One region of the Agromyces sp. Leaf222 genome, then DNA from elsewhere that is predicted to be linked to it. Evidence: predicted binding sites of a transcription regulator. Region 1 holds the regulator's gene; the other holds the start of a gene.

Evidence for each region. The regulator HrcA, encoded in region 1, represses chaperone genes, less so after heat shock. The targets are predictions, from matches to a motif close to TTNGCACTCGNNNNNNNCGAGTGCNAA.
Region 2: groES (co-chaperone GroES) is a predicted target of HrcA. The motif match lies at 4,018-4,044, and genes of this name have one in related genera.

What each region holds. Positions count from the first base shown of each region.
Region 1 is NZ_LMKQ01000001.1:2,502,892-2,510,700, forward strand. It holds gene ASE68_RS11125 (PhoH family protein) at 1-878, opposite strand, end outside; gene ASE68_RS11130 (HIT domain-containing protein) at 1,006-1,362, opposite strand; gene ASE68_RS11135 (16S rRNA (uracil(1498)-N(3))-methyltransferase) at 1,387-2,121, opposite strand; gene dnaJ (molecular chaperone DnaJ) at 2,133-3,236, opposite strand; gene hrcA (heat-inducible transcriptional repressor HrcA) at 3,283-4,305, opposite strand; gene ASE68_RS11150 (DUF4870 domain-containing protein) at 4,496-4,957, shown strand; gene ASE68_RS11155 (DUF4870 domain-containing protein) at 5,078-5,458, shown strand; gene hemW (radical SAM family heme chaperone HemW) at 5,465-6,691, opposite strand; gene ASE68_RS11165 (DUF1990 family protein) at 6,694-7,344, opposite strand; gene lepA (translation elongation factor 4) at 7,356-7,809, opposite strand, start outside.
Region 2 is NZ_LMKQ01000001.1:3,243,988-3,251,796, forward strand. It holds gene ASE68_RS14470 (ABC transporter ATP-binding protein) at 1-336, shown strand, start outside; gene ASE68_RS14475 (ABC transporter substrate-binding protein) at 867-2,153, opposite strand; gene rarD (EamA family transporter RarD) at 2,448-3,389, opposite strand; gene groES (co-chaperone GroES) at 3,631-3,927, opposite strand; gene ASE68_RS14490 (hypothetical protein) at 4,075-5,283, shown strand; gene ASE68_RS14495 (DUF4190 domain-containing protein) at 5,274-5,804, opposite strand; gene ASE68_RS14500 (DUF4190 domain-containing protein) at 5,809-6,444, opposite strand; gene ASE68_RS14505 (DUF4190 domain-containing protein) at 6,473-6,970, opposite strand; gene tsaD (tRNA (adenosine(37)-N6)-threonylcarbamoyltransferase complex transferase subunit TsaD) at 7,176-7,809, opposite strand, start outside.

The DNA of each region.
Region 1 (7,809 bases):
ATCTGGCCGACGAGCGTGTGACGCACCACGTCCTGGCTCGTCAACGTCGCGAAGTGGATGTCGTCGATGCGGTCGAGGATCCGGGTCACGAGGCGGAGCCCGCTTGCGCCGCCCGGCAGGTCGACCTGCGTGACGTCGCCCGTGACGACCATCTTCGAACCGAAGCCGAGCCGGGTGAGGAACATCTTCATCTGCTCGGGCGTCGTGTTCTGCGCCTCGTCGAGCACGACGAACGAGTCGTTGAGCGTGCGACCGCGCATGTAGGCGAGCGGCGCGACCTCGACCGTGCCCGAGGCGAGGAGCTTCGGAACCATCTCGGGGTCCATCATCTCGTTCAGCGCATCGTAGAGCGGCCGGAGGTACGGATCGATCTTGTCGGTCAGCGTGCCCGGGAGGAACCCGAGACGCTCGCCGGCCTCGACCGCCGGACGAGTCAGGATGATGCGGCTGACCTCCTTGCGCTGCAACGCCTGCACGGCCTTCGCCATGGCGAGGTAGGTCTTGCCCGTGCCGGCCGGGCCGATGCCGAAGACGACGGTGTGCTCGTCGATGGCGTCGACGTAGGCGCGCTGGCCCTCGGTCTTGGGCCGGATCGTCTTGCCCCGCGAGGCGACGATGACCTGGCCGAGCAGTTCGGACGGTCGGGATTCGGGATCGGCGTCGATCATGCGGGCCGAGCTCCTCACTTCGGTGGGTGTCGGATCCTGGCCGGCTCGCACGAGCTCCAGGAGTTCTTCGATCAGACGGCGCACGCGCAGGCGCTCGGAGGCGTCGCCTCGGATGCCGATCTCGTTGCCGCGCACGTGCACCTCGACATCGGGGTACTCGCGCTGGATGGTGGTCAGCAGGCGGTCCTGCGGGCCGAGGAGCCGCACCATGGCGATGCCGTCGATGCTGAGTCGCTCCTCATCGGCGCGCACGGTCGGCGGCACGTCGGCGGGTCGCACCTCGGCTGCGGCCGCCTCGGGCTGCACGTCGTCGCGCTGCGGGTCTTCGCCCTGCGGATCAGCCGCCAAGCGATGCCTCCCCGAGGCCGCCTGCGAGCACATGCGCGTGCACGTGGAAGACGGTCTGGCCGGCCGCGGCGCCCGTGTTGAACACCAGCCGGAACTCGCCGTCGGCGAGATCGGCGGCGACGCCGCGTGCCACCTCGACGAGTTCGGCGAGCAGCGCGGGGTCGCCGGCGGCGAGCTCGACGACGTCGCGGTAGGCGCCGGACTTCGGCGTGACGACGACGTGCACCGGCGCCTTGGGGGCGATGTCGCGGAACGCGATCACGTTCGCCGTCTCGGCGACGACGTCAGCGGGGATCTCGCGCGCGGCGATGCGCTCGAACAAGGTCGGCTCGGCGGTTGCGGTCATGTCTCCATCGTAGCGAGGGATGCCTCACCACCGCCCGAGTCGGGCGTTCAGCACGGCGATCGCGGCGGGGCCGGCGGTCGAGGTGCGCAGGACGGAGTCGCCGAGGCGGACGGCCTCGGCGCCGGCCGCCACCAGACGCTCGATCTCGGCGGGCGCGATGCCGCCCTCGGGGCCGACCACGAGCGCGAGGTCGCGGCCGTCGTCGCGGAGGTCGGTGAGCGGCGTCGCCGCCGTCGGCTCGAGCAGCAGCACACGCACGCCCTCGAGCAGCGCGGGAAGCGCGGCGGTCGCGGTGAGCGGTGCGACCTCGGGCATCCACGGGCGGATCGACTGCTTGGTGGCCTCGCGCACGATGGTCGCCCAGCGGGCCCGGCCCTTCTCGGCCTTCGGCCCCTCCCACCGGGAGACCGACCTGCTCGCCGACCACGGCACGATCGCGTCGACGCCGAGCTCGGTCGCCGCCTGCACCGCCAGCTCGTCGCGATCGCCCTTCGCGAGGGCCTGCACGAGCACGATGCGCGGGCTCGGCGCCGGCGTCGAGGTGACCTCGCCGACCTCGAGCACGAGCTCGCGCGGCGCCGCCTCGACCACGGTCGCCGTGGCCAGCTCGCCACGGCCGTTGCCGACCGAGAGCTGCTCGCCGACGCGCACCCGCGAGACCGTCACCGCGTGCCTGGCCTCGTCGCCGGTCAGGCGCACGAGGTCGCCGGGTGCGGCGCCCGCCAGTTCGAGGCGCTCGTCGAGGTAGAGGTGGCTCATCGGGGCGCCGGTCAGCCGAGGAACTTGTCGCGCAGGCGCGCGAACAGGCCCTGCTGGAAGTGGCTCAGCTCGGGTGCGGGCGCCTTCTTCGACGCCGCGAACTGCTGCACGAGGTCGCGCTCCTTCGTCGAGAGCTTGGTGGGCGTGACCACCTGCACCCCGACGCGGAGGTCGCCTCGGCCGCTGCCGCGGAGCTTGGAGACGCCGCGATCCTTGACGGTGAGGATCTCACCGCTCTGCAGGCCGGGCTTGATCTCGACCTCGACGTCGCCGTCGAGCGCCTCGATCTTCGCCGTCGTGCCGAGGATCGCGTCGGTCATCGACACCGCGAGCGTGGCGAGCAGGTCGTCGCCGTTGCGGCTGAACACGTCGTGGTTCTTGACCTTGATCTCGAGGTAGAGGTCACCGTTGGGGCCGCCGGCCGGGCCCGACTCGCCCGACCCGGGCATCTGCAGCCGCACGCCCGTGTCGACGCCGGCGGGGATGTCGACGGGAACCGTGCGGCGCGCGCGCACCCGGCCCTGGCCCTGGCACGTGACGCACGGCGTCGCGATGACGGTGCCGTACCCGCGGCAGGTGCCGCACGGGCTCGACGTCATGACGTTGCCGAGCAGCGAGCGGACGGCCCGCTGGATCGAGCCCGAGCCGCCGCAGATGTCGCACGTGACGGGCGAGGTGCCCGGCTGGCAGCACGACCCGTTGCAGGTCTGGCACACCACCGCGGTGTCGACCTCGATGTCGCGATGGGTGCCGAAGATGACCTCGTCGAGTCCGACCTCGACGCGGATCAGCGCGTCCTGACCGCGCTCGCGGCGTGAACGGGGGCCCCTGGTCTGCTGCGCGCCACCGAAGAACGTCTCGAAGATGTCGCCGAAGCCGCCGAAGCCCTGCGCCCCGCCGCCGAACCCGCCCTGATCGCCGAGGTCGTACTGCTGGCGCTGCTTGGCGTCGGAGAGCACGTCGTAGGCGTGCGTCACGGACTTGAAGCGCTCGGATGCCTCGGCGCCGGGATTGACGTCGGGGTGCAACTCGCGCGCGAGGCGGCGGTAGGCCTTCTTGATCTCGTCGGGGGTGGCGTCGCGTGAGACGCCGAGGACCTCGTAGTGGTCTGCCACGGAGGGCGTGTCCTTTCGATTGCGGATGCCGGTGGGGGCCGGCTGCTCAGTTCTCGCCGAGCGTGCGGGAGAGGTATCGGGCGACCGCGCGGACGGCCGCCATGCTGTGCGAGTAGTCCATGCGGGTCGGGCCGACGACGCCGAGCCGGGAGATGTCGCGACCCGGGATCTCGAAGGCGCTCGAGAGCACCGAGGTCTCGCCGAGGCCGAACGACGCGTTCTCGCGGCCGATGCGCACGGCGACGGCGTGCTCGTCTGCGGCCATCTCGCCGAAGAGACGGAGCAGCACGACCTGCTCCTCGATGGCCTCGATGACGCCGAGGATCGAGCCCGCGAAGTCCTGCTCGGTTCGCACGAGGTTCGCGGCGCCCGCCACGACCAGGCGATCCTGGCGCTGCGCGCGGGCCTGCTCGGCGAGCGTTGCCGCGAGGGCCTGCAGCACGCGCGCATCGGTCGGCGCGACGTCGGCGAACTCGCCGGACAGCGACTCCGCGGCATCCGCCATGGCCCGATTGCCGGCGAGCTCGTTCAACCGCGAACGGTACGACGCGAGCGTGGCCTCGTCGACCGCGGCCGGGAGCTCGGCGACGCGCTGCTCGACCTGACCGGAGTCGGTGATGAGGATGCACAGCACGCGGTCGGGCGCGAGCGAGACGAGCTCGACGTGCCGGACACGGGCGCTGCCGAAGCTCGGGTACTGCACGACCGCGAGCTGCTTGGTCAGCTGCGCGACGAGGCGAACCGTGCGCGCGAGGAGCTCGTCGAGGTCGCTCGACTCGCCGAGGAACGTCTCGATGGCGAGCCGCTGCGCCCGGGTCATGGGACGGACGTCGGTGAGTTGGTCGACGAAGACCCGATAGCCCTTGTCGGTCGGGATGCGGCCCGACGACGTGTGCGGGGCCGCGATGAGCTCCTCCTCTTCGAGGAGGGCCATGTCGTTGCGGATCGTCGCGGCCGAGACGCCGAACGAATGCCGCTCGACGATGGCCTTCGAGCCCACGGGTTCGCGGGAGGCGACGTAGTCCTGCACGATCGCCCTGAGGACGGCGAGGCTGCGTTCGGAGACCATGTCCCTCGCTTTCTCGGCGGTGTTGGCACTCAGCAGACGTGAGTGCCAATCATACCGCTCAACTCAGGGTAATCCCCATTGCCGACGCTCGTGCCCGACGCTACCGTGGGCATGTTCCGCGACACACCAAGACGCGACCCCCCACCCCTCGCGGCAGCGGAACAGTCCTCGACGCCTGAAAGGCACGAACATGTCAGATCCCAACGCAGGCCCGTCCGATCCGAACGTGCCGCCCACGCCCCCGCAGCAGCCGGCAGCCCCCCAGCCCGCAGCCCAGCCCGCCGCGGCGCAGCCCGGCGCGCCGCTCTCGCGCGAGCAGGACGTGCAGTGGGGCTCGTTCGCCCACCTCGGCGGCATCCTCGGATTCCTGCCGTCGCTCATCATCTGGCTCGTCTTCAAGGACCGCGGCCAGTTCACCGACACCGAGGCGAAGGAAGCGCTCAACTTCCAGATCACCCTGGTCTTCGCCCAGATCGCGATCTTCATCCTGACCTCGATCATCACGGTCGTCACGTTCGGCCTCGGCAGCGTGCTCGGCCTGCTCTCGTGGGCCGTCTGGATCGTCGGGGTCGTCTTCTCGATCATCGCGTTCCTCCAGGCGAAGGACGGCCGCAACTACCGCTACCCGTTCGCCATCCGACTCATCAAGTAGTCGCGGCACGCACATCGCCCGCCGTGGGAGCGTCACACTCCCGCGGCGGGCGTTGCTGTGCCAGCATGAAGGCGTCCGCAGTCACCGCGCCGGTTCGGCGCATCCGAACAGGAGAAGACGATGTCCGATCTGCCCCCTCCCCCTCCGCCGCAGAACCCCTACGAGCAGAGCCCGCAGCTCAGCCCGAACGACGAGAAGCTCTGGGCCACGCTCGTGCACATCGGCGGCATCTTCTTCGGCTTCATCCCGGCGCTGATCGGCTACCTGGTCCTCAAGGACAAGGGCCCGTTCGTGCGCGCGCACACCGCGACGGCGCTGAACTTCCAGATCACGATGACGATCGCCGCGATCGTCAGCAGCATCCTCTGGCTCGTGGTCATCGGCATCTTCCTCTCGATCGCCGTGGCCGTCATCGTCGTCGTGTTCAGCATCATCGCCGCCGTCAAGGCCAACCAGGGCGAGGCGTACTCGTACCCGCTCACGATCAAGTTCGTGAGCTGATCGGGCTCAGTCCTCGAGCAGGCGCCGCACCACGGCGTCGGCGAGCAGCCGTCCTCGCCTGGTGAGCGTCAGCCCACCGGCCAGGGCGGCTTTCGCGTCCACGAGCTCGTCGGCGATCAGGCCCGCGACCGCGTGACGACCGCCCGCGTGCAACGACGCGATGTCGATGCCCTCGCGGATGCGCGTGAGCAGCAGCACGCGCTCGGTCTCGCGCGTCGGCGCGTCGAGCACCTCGCGCCCGACCGCGGGCGAGTGCCCGGCGGCGAGCCGCTCGGCGTACGCGGCCGGATGCTTCGCGTTCCACCATCGCACCCCGCCGACGTGGCTGTGGGCTCCCGGCCCGACACCCCACCAGTCGTCGCCTCGCCAGTAGCCGAGGTTGTGCCGGGATCGGTGCGCGGCATCGGTCGCCCAATTGCTGACCTCGTACCACTCGAAGCCGGCCTCGGCGAAGGCGGTGTCGGCCAGCTCGTACATATCGGCTTCGAGGTCGTCGGATGGCTCGGCGAGCTCGCCGCGGCGGATCTGCCTCGCCAGCTTCGTGCCGTCCTCGACGATGAGGGCGTAGGCGCTCACGTGGTCGGGTCGCTCGGCGACGACCGCGTCGACGCTCCGGCGCCAGTCGTCGAGCGACTCCCCCGGCGTGCCGTAGATCAGGTCGAGGCTCACGTCGAGTCCGGCCTCTCGCGCCCAGCGCACGACGAGCGGCACCCGCGCCGGGTCGTGTGTGCGGTCGAGCGCGGCGAGCACGTGCGGAACCGCCGACTGCATGCCGAACGAGACGCGCGTGAACCCGCCCTCGGCGAGCCGGAGCAGGTCTTCGGGGCCGACCGAGTCGGGGTTCGCCTCGGTGGTCACCTCGACGCCCGGCGCGAAGCCGAACTCGTCGCGGACCGCCGCGAGCATGCGCACGAGGTCGTCGGCGGGCAGCAGCGTCGGCGTCCCGCCCCCGAAGAAGACCGTCTCGGCCTCACGCGGCACGACCTCGGATGTCGCGAGCACGCGCCGCGACATCCGGATCTCCTCGATGGCCTGGTCGGCGTAGTCGACCTGGCGGGCGCCGCGGAGTTCGCTGGCCGTGTACGTGTTGAAGTCGCAGTAGCCGCAGCGCACCCGGCAGAACGGCACGTGCACGTAGACGCCGAACGCCCGGTCGCGCGCCCCGACGGCCGCCGTCGCCGGAAGGACGCCGTCGAGCGGTGCCGGCTCGCCGAGCGGCAGCGCGGAACCCACGCCTACACGCCGCCGGCGGGATGCAGTGCGCGCAGCTGCTGCCTGGTCAGTTCGCGCCGACGACGGCGGACGAACGGCGCGAGGACGCGCTTGACGCCTCCGGCCGTCGCACGGAAGGAGCGGATCGTGAGCCACACCGTGTCGTCGTCGCGGCGCTCGAGCACGAACGACTCCTCGCCGCTCTCGAGACCCTCGGCCGTGGTGCCGAACGCGTACCCGACCCGGCCTGGCTCGTCGATGACGTAGACGACGAGCACGGGGGTCTGCTGCGGGCGGAAGCGGCCGCGACGCACCAGCGTGGCCTGCATGCCGGAGGCGATGTACGCGGTGCCGTCTTCGCCGAAGCGATCCTCGGTGCGCGGACCGGGCTGCTCGGCGAGCGGCGCACCCTCGACGTCGTAGACGATGCCGGGGTACTGGGCGCCGGTGCCGGCGGAGACCTCCGTCACCTCGTAGCCCGCGCCGCGCTGGATGCCCCAGGTCATGAGGGCCTCGGCCGCGCGGTCGAAGCGATCGGCACCGCTGCCGAGGCGCACGGTGTCTTCAGCGGGGCGGTATCCGGCGGGCGGGTACCGCATGAGGTCTGGCTCGAGCGTTGCACCGATCGAGCCGTACGTGACGGACTGGTCGGTGAACGTGCTGCGTCGGGTCATCGGCGGGCCTGCTACTTCGCGTCCTTCTTCTCGACATCGCCGCTCAGGGCGGCGATGAACGCCTCCTGCGGGACCTCGACCCGGCCGACCATCTTCATGCGCTTCTTGCCCTCCTTCTGCTTCTCGAGGAGCTTGCGCTTGCGGCTGATGTCACCGCCGTAGCACTTGGCGAGCACGTCTTTTCGCATCGCGCGGATCGACTCGCGCGCGATGATGCGAGCGCCGATCGCAGCCTGGATGGGCACCTCGAACTGCTGGCGAGGGATGAGCTTGCGCAGGCGTCCCGTCATGAGCACGCCGTAGGCGTAGGCCTTGTCGCGGTGCACGATCGCGCTGAATGCGTCGACCTGTTCACCCTGCAGCAGGATGTCGACCTTCACGAGGTCGGCGGCCTGATCGCCGATGGGCTCGTAGTCGAGCGACGCGTAGCCGGCCGTCTTCGACTTCAGCTGGTCGAAGAAGTCG
Region 2 (7,809 bases), 740 kb from region 1:
CGCCTGAAGCAGCGTGCCGGATCCCTGTCGGGCGGCGAGCGCCAGATGGTCGCCATGAGCCGTGCGCTCATGATGGACCCGAAGGTGCTGCTGCTCGACGAGCCGTCGGCCGGCCTCTCCCCTGTTCGTCAAGACGAGGCGTTCATCCGCGTCTCCGAGATCAACAAGGCGGGCGTGACCTGCATCATGGTCGAGCAGAACGCGAGGCGCTGCCTGCAGATCTGCGACCGCGGCTACGTGCTCGATCAGGGTCGCGACGCCTACACGGGCACCGGGCGCCAGCTGTTGAACGACCCGAAGGTCACCGAGCTCTACCTCGGCACGCTCGGCACCTGAGCCGAGTCGCCACCGCACGAAGGGCGGGTCCTCGCGAGAGCGGGGGCCCGCCCTTTCGTGCACCCGTCGCGCACCGCTGACCGCTCCCCGCCCACGAGGTCGGCGGCAGGGCCCCGGCCCCGACCACGCGCGCGCACTCCCCCGAGTGGTCGAAATCCGCTGATTCGCGCCCCTGGAATCCCGCACATCGTGACCGCTCGGCGACGTCCCGCTGCGTGTCGCCTCCGATGGTCGGGCGCGGGATCGAGGGGAAGCGCACGCGGCCTGGGCGCCAGTGCGGCAAGCAGGGCGGCATCCAGGATGCGCAGACCCGCGGCGGCTGGGTCGGTACTCCGGGTCCGGAGTGCGGTCGGCCGGCACGACCAGCGTGATCAAGCCGCGACCAGCGCCACCGGCCCGGCCCGGCCCGGCCCCCAGAGGTTGCCACAGCAGCCAGCACGACCAGCGCACCAAGCTCGCGGCGAAGCCGCCCGGGCACGCAGAAGGGCCCCGGTCCGAAGACCGGGGCCCCTCCGCTGATTACTCGGGGATCAACCCTCGTAGGCGGCGTAGTTGTTGTCGTCGCCGTACTGGTAGATGCCGATCGACGCCTCGGTCGGGTCGCCGACCTCGTCGAAGGTGATCGGGCCGGAGATGCCGTCGTAGTCTGCCGTGCCGCCACCGACGATGATGTCGGCGCACTCGGCGAACGAGGAGCACTTCTCGCCGTCGCCGGCGCCTCCGGAGACCTCGATCAGCTTCTCGGCGATGGCCGCCGAGTCGGTCGAGTTCGCCGCGAGCGAGGCGAGGGCGAGGAGCACGGTGGAGTCGAACGACTCAGCTGCGTAGCTGTAGTCCTCGAGTGCCGGGGTGCCTTCTTCTTCGAGGAACGAGTCGAGCTCACCCGTGAAGTCGGAGATCGAGTCGATCGTCAGACCGGGCAGGGTGCCCTTGGCGCCCGTGAGGGAGCCGGTGGGGAACGCGTCCGCGAAGTTCTTCAGGTTGCCGTCGACGAAGTAGAGCTTGTCGGCCGGGAACTGTCCGAAGAGGCTGGGCAGGATGGTCGAGACCTCGTCGAACGTCACCAGTGCGATGGCGTCGGGGTCGGCCGCGAGGACTTCGCTGATCTGTGCGTCGAACGTCGTGTCACCCGTGTTGTACGTGGGTGCTGCGACGACCTCGCCACCGGCGGCCTCGAAGGCCTCGGTGATGTACTTCGCGAGGCCGGTGCCGTACGAGTCGTTCAGGACGATGAGGCCGAGCGTCTGGTTGCCGTCTTCAGCGATCAGGTTGCCGAGGACCTCGCCCTGGAGCACGTCGGACGGAGCCGTACGGAAGTACAGGCCGTTGTCGTCGTACGTCGTGAACGCGTCGGACGTGTTGGCCGGCGAGAACTGGATGACGCCCGCACCGACGACCTGGTCGATGAACTGGAGCGAGGTGCCCGAGGACGCCGCACCGATGATGGCGGAGACGTCTTCGCCGAGGAGGCGGGGGATCTCGGTCTCGTAGGCCTTGTTGTCGGTGTCGCCCGAGTCGCCGTAGACGACGTCGAGGGTCAGCCCGGTGTCGGCCGTTGCGGCGTTGATCTGCGACGTCGCGTAGGCGACGCCGGCCTCTTCGGGCGGGCCGAGGAAGGCCAGGTTACCGGTCTGCGGCAGGGCCGTGCCGATGGTGAGGGCCAGCTCGTCGCGCTGGCCCGAGCTGTCGTCCGATCCGGAATCGGTCTCGCCGCTCGCGCAGGCGGACAGGAGAAGGGCGCTGGTCGCGGCGACCGCGACCCCTGCCCAGACCTTGCCGCGCGAACGAGCGGGTCGGGACGTGCCGAATACGCTCATGTTGCTCCTTGGGACTGAAGGAATGTGGTTCAAACCAGCGGGCTGAGGCTCGCCGTCCTGTCACAGTATTCGGCGAGCGGCTCTGTGCAAAGGAATCCCGGTCACAACCCGATAACACTGTCTGAAGTGTTACCTCTCCGTCACATTCCGACCGTCTCGAGGGCGTTTCACGCACGATTCCACCGTTCTCGGCCACCCAGACCACCCCGATTCGGGGGTGAACGCCTGACGCGGCCGGCGGCCGGATGACGTGCTGTGACGCCCCGATCATGGGTGCGTCGTGGCATCCGTCGCTCAGGTGAGCTCGACGACCTGCCTCCGGGCGGCCCTGGCGCCCCTGGCGCCCCTGACCAGGTCGAACGTCAGCACGAGGAGCGCGAGCCAGACGAGCCCGAAGCCGATCCAGCGCTCGAGCGGCATGGGCTCCTGCAGCACGACGACGCCCACGAGGAACTGGATGAACGGGGCGAAGTACTGGATGAACCCCATGTAGATGAGCGGCAGGCGGCGCGAGGCCGCCGCGAACAGGAGCAGCGGCACGGCGGTCACCGCTCCGGCGCAGAGCAGCAGCACGGTGTGCCACGTGCCGAGCGTGCCGAGCGAGATGCCCGAGGTCGACCCGACGACCACGAGGATCACGATCGCCAGCGGGGCGAGCCACGCGGTCTCGAGCGTGAGGCCGGACACGGCATCCACCTTCGGCCCGACGCGCTTCTTGATCAGGCCGTACGTGCCGAACGAGAACGCCAGCACGAGGGCGATCCACGGCGGCTGGCCGTATCCGATGGCGAGCACGATCACCGCGACGATCGAGATGCCCACGGCGACCCACTGCGTGGCATTCAGGCGCTCACGCAGCACGAGCACGCCGAGGAACACGGTGACGATCGGGTTGATGAAGTAGCCGAGCGCGGCCTCGACGACCTGGCCGGAGACGGCGGCGTAGACGTAGGTCTGCCAGTTGACGTAGATGAGCACGCCGGCCAACCCCATCGTGAGCACGATGCGGCGATCGCGCAGCAGGGCGGTGAACGGCCGCCAGGCGCGCGTCACCGTGAGCAGCAGGGCGCAGAAGACCAGCGAGAGCACCACGCGCCATCCGACGATCTCGAACGGGCCCGTGGGCGCGAGCGCCAGGAAGTAGATCGGCAGGAAGCCCCAGAGCACGTACGACGCGATCGCGTAGGCGAGGCCAGGACGGCTGACCTCGCCTCCCCTCGATGTCGTGCCGGTGATCTTGGGGTCGGTGCTGGAGGTCACGCCTCAACGGTACGCCCGCACGCGGTCACGGGGGCACCATCGGGCTGCCGTCGTTCGACGAGATCCGGCCGCCCGCGACATCCGTCGTCATCACGTCCCGGATGTCTGGTGCCGCCGCAGAGGCGACGACGCGCGTTCCACGGCGACCGTCGTCACCGCAGACACGACGAGGCCCGGACGCCATGCGGCGTCCGGGCCTCGGAAGGTGCGGGTCGACTCAGCGGACGACGACCGCGAGCACGTCGCGAGCCGACAGCACGAGGAAGTCCTCGCCGCCGAACTTGACCTCGGTGCCGCCGTACTTGGAGTAGATCACCTTGTCGCCGACGGCCACGTCGAGCGGAACACGGTTGCCGTTGTCATCGATGCGACCGGGGCCCACGGCCACGACCTCGCCCTCCTGGGGCTTCTCCTTGGCGGTGTCGGGGATGACCAGACCCGATGCGGTGGTCTGCTCGGCCTCGACCTGCTTGATGACGATGCGATCCTCGAGCGGCTTGATGGAAACCGACACGGTTCACCCCTTCTGTAGATGAAAAACTGTCTCGATGAAGACTGGTTAGCAGCCTCAGAGCGAGAGTGCTAAAACGAGTCTAGGCGCGATTTGGCACTCGTGCAACGTGAGTGCCAACCCGTGGGAGCAGGGTGCTAGCGTGGCCGGGTGGACCGCTCCGAGCTCGTCGAACTGCTTTCTCCCGAAGGGCTGCGACTGCTCGACTCGCTGCCCGAATGGCACGCGAAGGCCGATGTCGTCTCGGCCGTGTCCGACCTGCGGCGGCAGGGCCACTCCCCCTCGCTCGTGGCCGCGGTGCTCACCCAGTCCAGGCTCCGCGCCAAGGCCCGGGCCAAGTTCGGCGAGTTCTCGACGCGCATGCTCTTCACCGAGGCCGGCCTCGAGCAGGCCACCCGGCTGCGGGTCGCCGCACTGCACGCCGGCCGCTTCTCGCGGGCGGGCATCCGTCACGTGGCCGACCTCGGATGCGGCATCGGCGGCGACTCGCTCGCCCTCGCGGCCGTCGACCTCGAGGTGACCGCGGCCGAGGCCGACGAGGTCACCGCGGCCATCGCCGCCTTCAACCTCACGCCGTTCGAGCAGGCCCGCGTGCTGCACACCACCGCCGAAGAGGTGCACCTCGGCGGCATCGGCGGCGCGTGGCTCGACCCGGCACGCCGCGTCACGAGCGGCGGGCGCACCAGGCGCCTCGCGGATGCCGCGGACTACACGCCGAGCCTCGACTTCGCGTTCGGCCTGGCCGATCGCATGGCCGTCGGCGTGAAGCTCGGGCCCGGCACCGACCGCGGCGTCATCCCGGCCGATGCCGAGGCGCAGTGGGTCTCGGTCGGCGGCGACGTCGTCGAGCTCGGCGTCTGGTTCGGCGCCGTCGCGCGCCCCGGCATCCGTCGCGCCGCCCTCATCGTCGGCGAGCACGGCGCCGACGAGCTCACGGCCGCCGCCGACAGCGAGGACGCACCCGTCGGCCCGCTCGGCGACTACCTCTACGAACCCGACGGCGCCGTGATCCGCGCTCGGCTCATCGGCGACCTCGCTCGGGCGCACGGGGCGTGGATGCTCTCGGCGGGCATCGCGTACCTCACGGCCGACACGGCGTTCCAGTCGCCGTTCGCGCAGGGCTTCCGGGTGCTCGAGCGGCTCCCGGCCGACGAGCGCCAGCTGCGCCAGGCGTTGCGCGCCCGCGACATCGGAACCCTCGAGATCAAGAAGCGCGGCATCGACATCGACCCCGCGGTGCTTCGCACGAAGCTCAAGCTGCAGGGCGCGGCATCCGCGACCCTCGTCATGACCCGTGAAGAGGGACGCCACGTCGCCCTGCTGGTCGAGCGCCTGCCCCGCGAGCCCGCTCAGATCTGAAGCGTGCCGAACACGATCGCGTAGTAGCCGATCCACACGGCCGAGAAGACCAGGCCGCCGACGCCGGTGCCGATCGCGACGAACGCGAGCGTACGGCCGGTCTCCTCACGGCGCAGCCCCAGCACGCCGAAGATGATCGCGACGATCGACAGCGGCAGCATCCAGCCGACCAGGAGCGACGCCGCAGCCCCGATGACGCCGAAGACGGCACCGACCCAGCTGTAGACGCGGCGCTGGGTCTCTTCCTCTTCGACGTCGTCGGATGCCTCGGCGAACGCCTCGGGCCGGTGCACGATGAGCAACTGACCCGTCGGCACCGTGCGCAGCTCGCCCGTGTCGAGCGGCATGTCCCACTTGCGCGGTGCGACCGCCATCGGCATGGCCGCCCCCTCGACCGACGGGGCCGCAGCGCGGAGCGCGGACTCGTCGATCGGCCGCCGCGGCGCATCGGCACCGGGCGCCTCGACGGAGGCATCCGGAACCGAACGGGGCCGCAACGGCTCCTCGGGGGGCAGCGTCATGCGATCAGTAGTAATACGGGTCCGCGGATGCGAAGATCAGCGCCCAGAACAGCAGCGAGATCAGGCCGATCGCGATGCCGACGAACCCGAGGATGATGCCGGTGAGCCACATGCCCTTCGCGGCAGGCTCGCGCTTGCGGCCGATGAAGCCGAGCACGACCGCCGCCGCCGGGATGAAGATCTGCATGATGCCGCCGACGAACGGGATGAACACCACGAAGAACCCGACGAGCCCGACGATGCCCGCGATGAGCGAGATGAGGCTGTAGACCGGCGTCGCCTTCGCGGGACCCGCCGGAGCGTACGACGGCGAGCCGGCGGATGACCCGGGCGCGCCGTATGCCGCGGCCGCGGGAGCGCCGTATGCGGGCGGTGCCGCGGGCGGCGTGCTGCCGTAGGCGGGCGGGGCGGCCGGCGGGGTGCTGCCGTAGGGCTGCGCGGCCGGAGCGGGATCCGACGCGCCGAACGAGGGCGGAGCCGGAGGCTCGGGCGCGACCGGGGGTTCCGGCGCTGCCGGCGGCTCGGGCGCGGCGGGCGGGATCGGGGCGCTGGGCACCTCGGGCACGTCGGGCGCGCTCGGCACGTCGGGCGTCGACGCGGTGGGATTCGTGCCGTCGGCGGGAGTCGTCGGATCGCTCATGGTTCGACCTTCCGTGATGAGGGGTGGATCAGTACGTGTAGTCGTACGACGCCGAGAGTGCGGCGAGGAACACGAAGAAGACGATCGTGACGATGATCGTGATCACGATGCCGATGTAGCCGATGACGAGGCCCGCGATCGCCATGCCGCGGCCCTGCTCGGCCGTCTTCTTGATCTGGCTGAGGGAGATGTGTCCGCAGACGATGCCGACCAGGAACCCGATGCCCGTGAAGAAGCCGATGATCGAGGCCACGAGCGAGACGATCGCGAGCACGTTGGTCTTCGCCGGGGCCGGCGCGCCGTAGGCGGGCGCGGTCGCGGCGTACGCTCCGGTGGCGCCGTAGGCGGGCGCCGCGGGAGCGGGCGGGGCGGCGTATGCCGGTGCGGCAGGCGCAGCCGGAGGTGCGGGCGGGGCGGGCGGTGCGACCGGCGGAACCGGAGCCGCCTCGGGCGCGGCCGGAGCCGCGGGTGCCGCGGGGACCTCGGGCGTCTCGCCGGACGGGTTGGGAACGTTGGGGTCGGTCACGGTCGTCTCCTCGATGCTGTACCGAACACGATGGGACAACCGCGCCGGATCGAATGCGTGCGGGAGCGACGAATGCCCCCGTTCGCCACTTTAGCGCGGCAGCTCCGCCGCGCGCATCCCATGACGACGGGCCCGGACGCCGCGACGAACGCGGCCGTCACCGCTGATGCGGGCGGGGCGACGAGCGGGGCCGGGGCCACCGGTCTCAGGCGACCTGCACCTCGGTCGCGGGCAGCGTCGAATCGGCACCGAACGACAGGCCCGACGGGGCGTGCCCGGCCATGATGAGCTGCGCGCCGAGCGCCGCGATCATCGCCCCGTTGTCGGTGCAGAGCGACAACGGCGGCACGCGAAGGGCCACGCCCGCGGCGTCCGCCCGCTGCTGCGCGAGCTCCCGCAGTCGCGCGTTCGCCACGACGCCGCCGCCGAGCAGCAGGCGGGGCACGCCGAGCTCGGTGCACGCGGCGATCGCCTTGGTCACGAGCACATCGGCGACGGCCTCTCGGAAGCTCGCCGCGACATCCGCCACCGGTACCGGCTCGCCGGCCGCCTCGCGCTGCTCGACCCAGCGGGCGACGGCCGTCTTCAGGCCCGAGAAGCTGAAGTCGTGGCGGTGGGCCGCCTGGTCTTTCGGCTGCGTGAGTCCGCGCGGGAACCGGATCGCCGAGGGGTCGCCGCCGATCGCGGCCCGATCGATCTCGGGGCCGCCCGGGTAGGGCAGGCCGAGCACGCGGGCGACCTTGTCGAAGGCCTCGCCCGCCGCGTCGTCGATCGTCTCGCCGAGCAGCTCGACGTCGGAGACGAGGTCGCGCACGAGGAGCAGCGACGTGTGCCCGCCC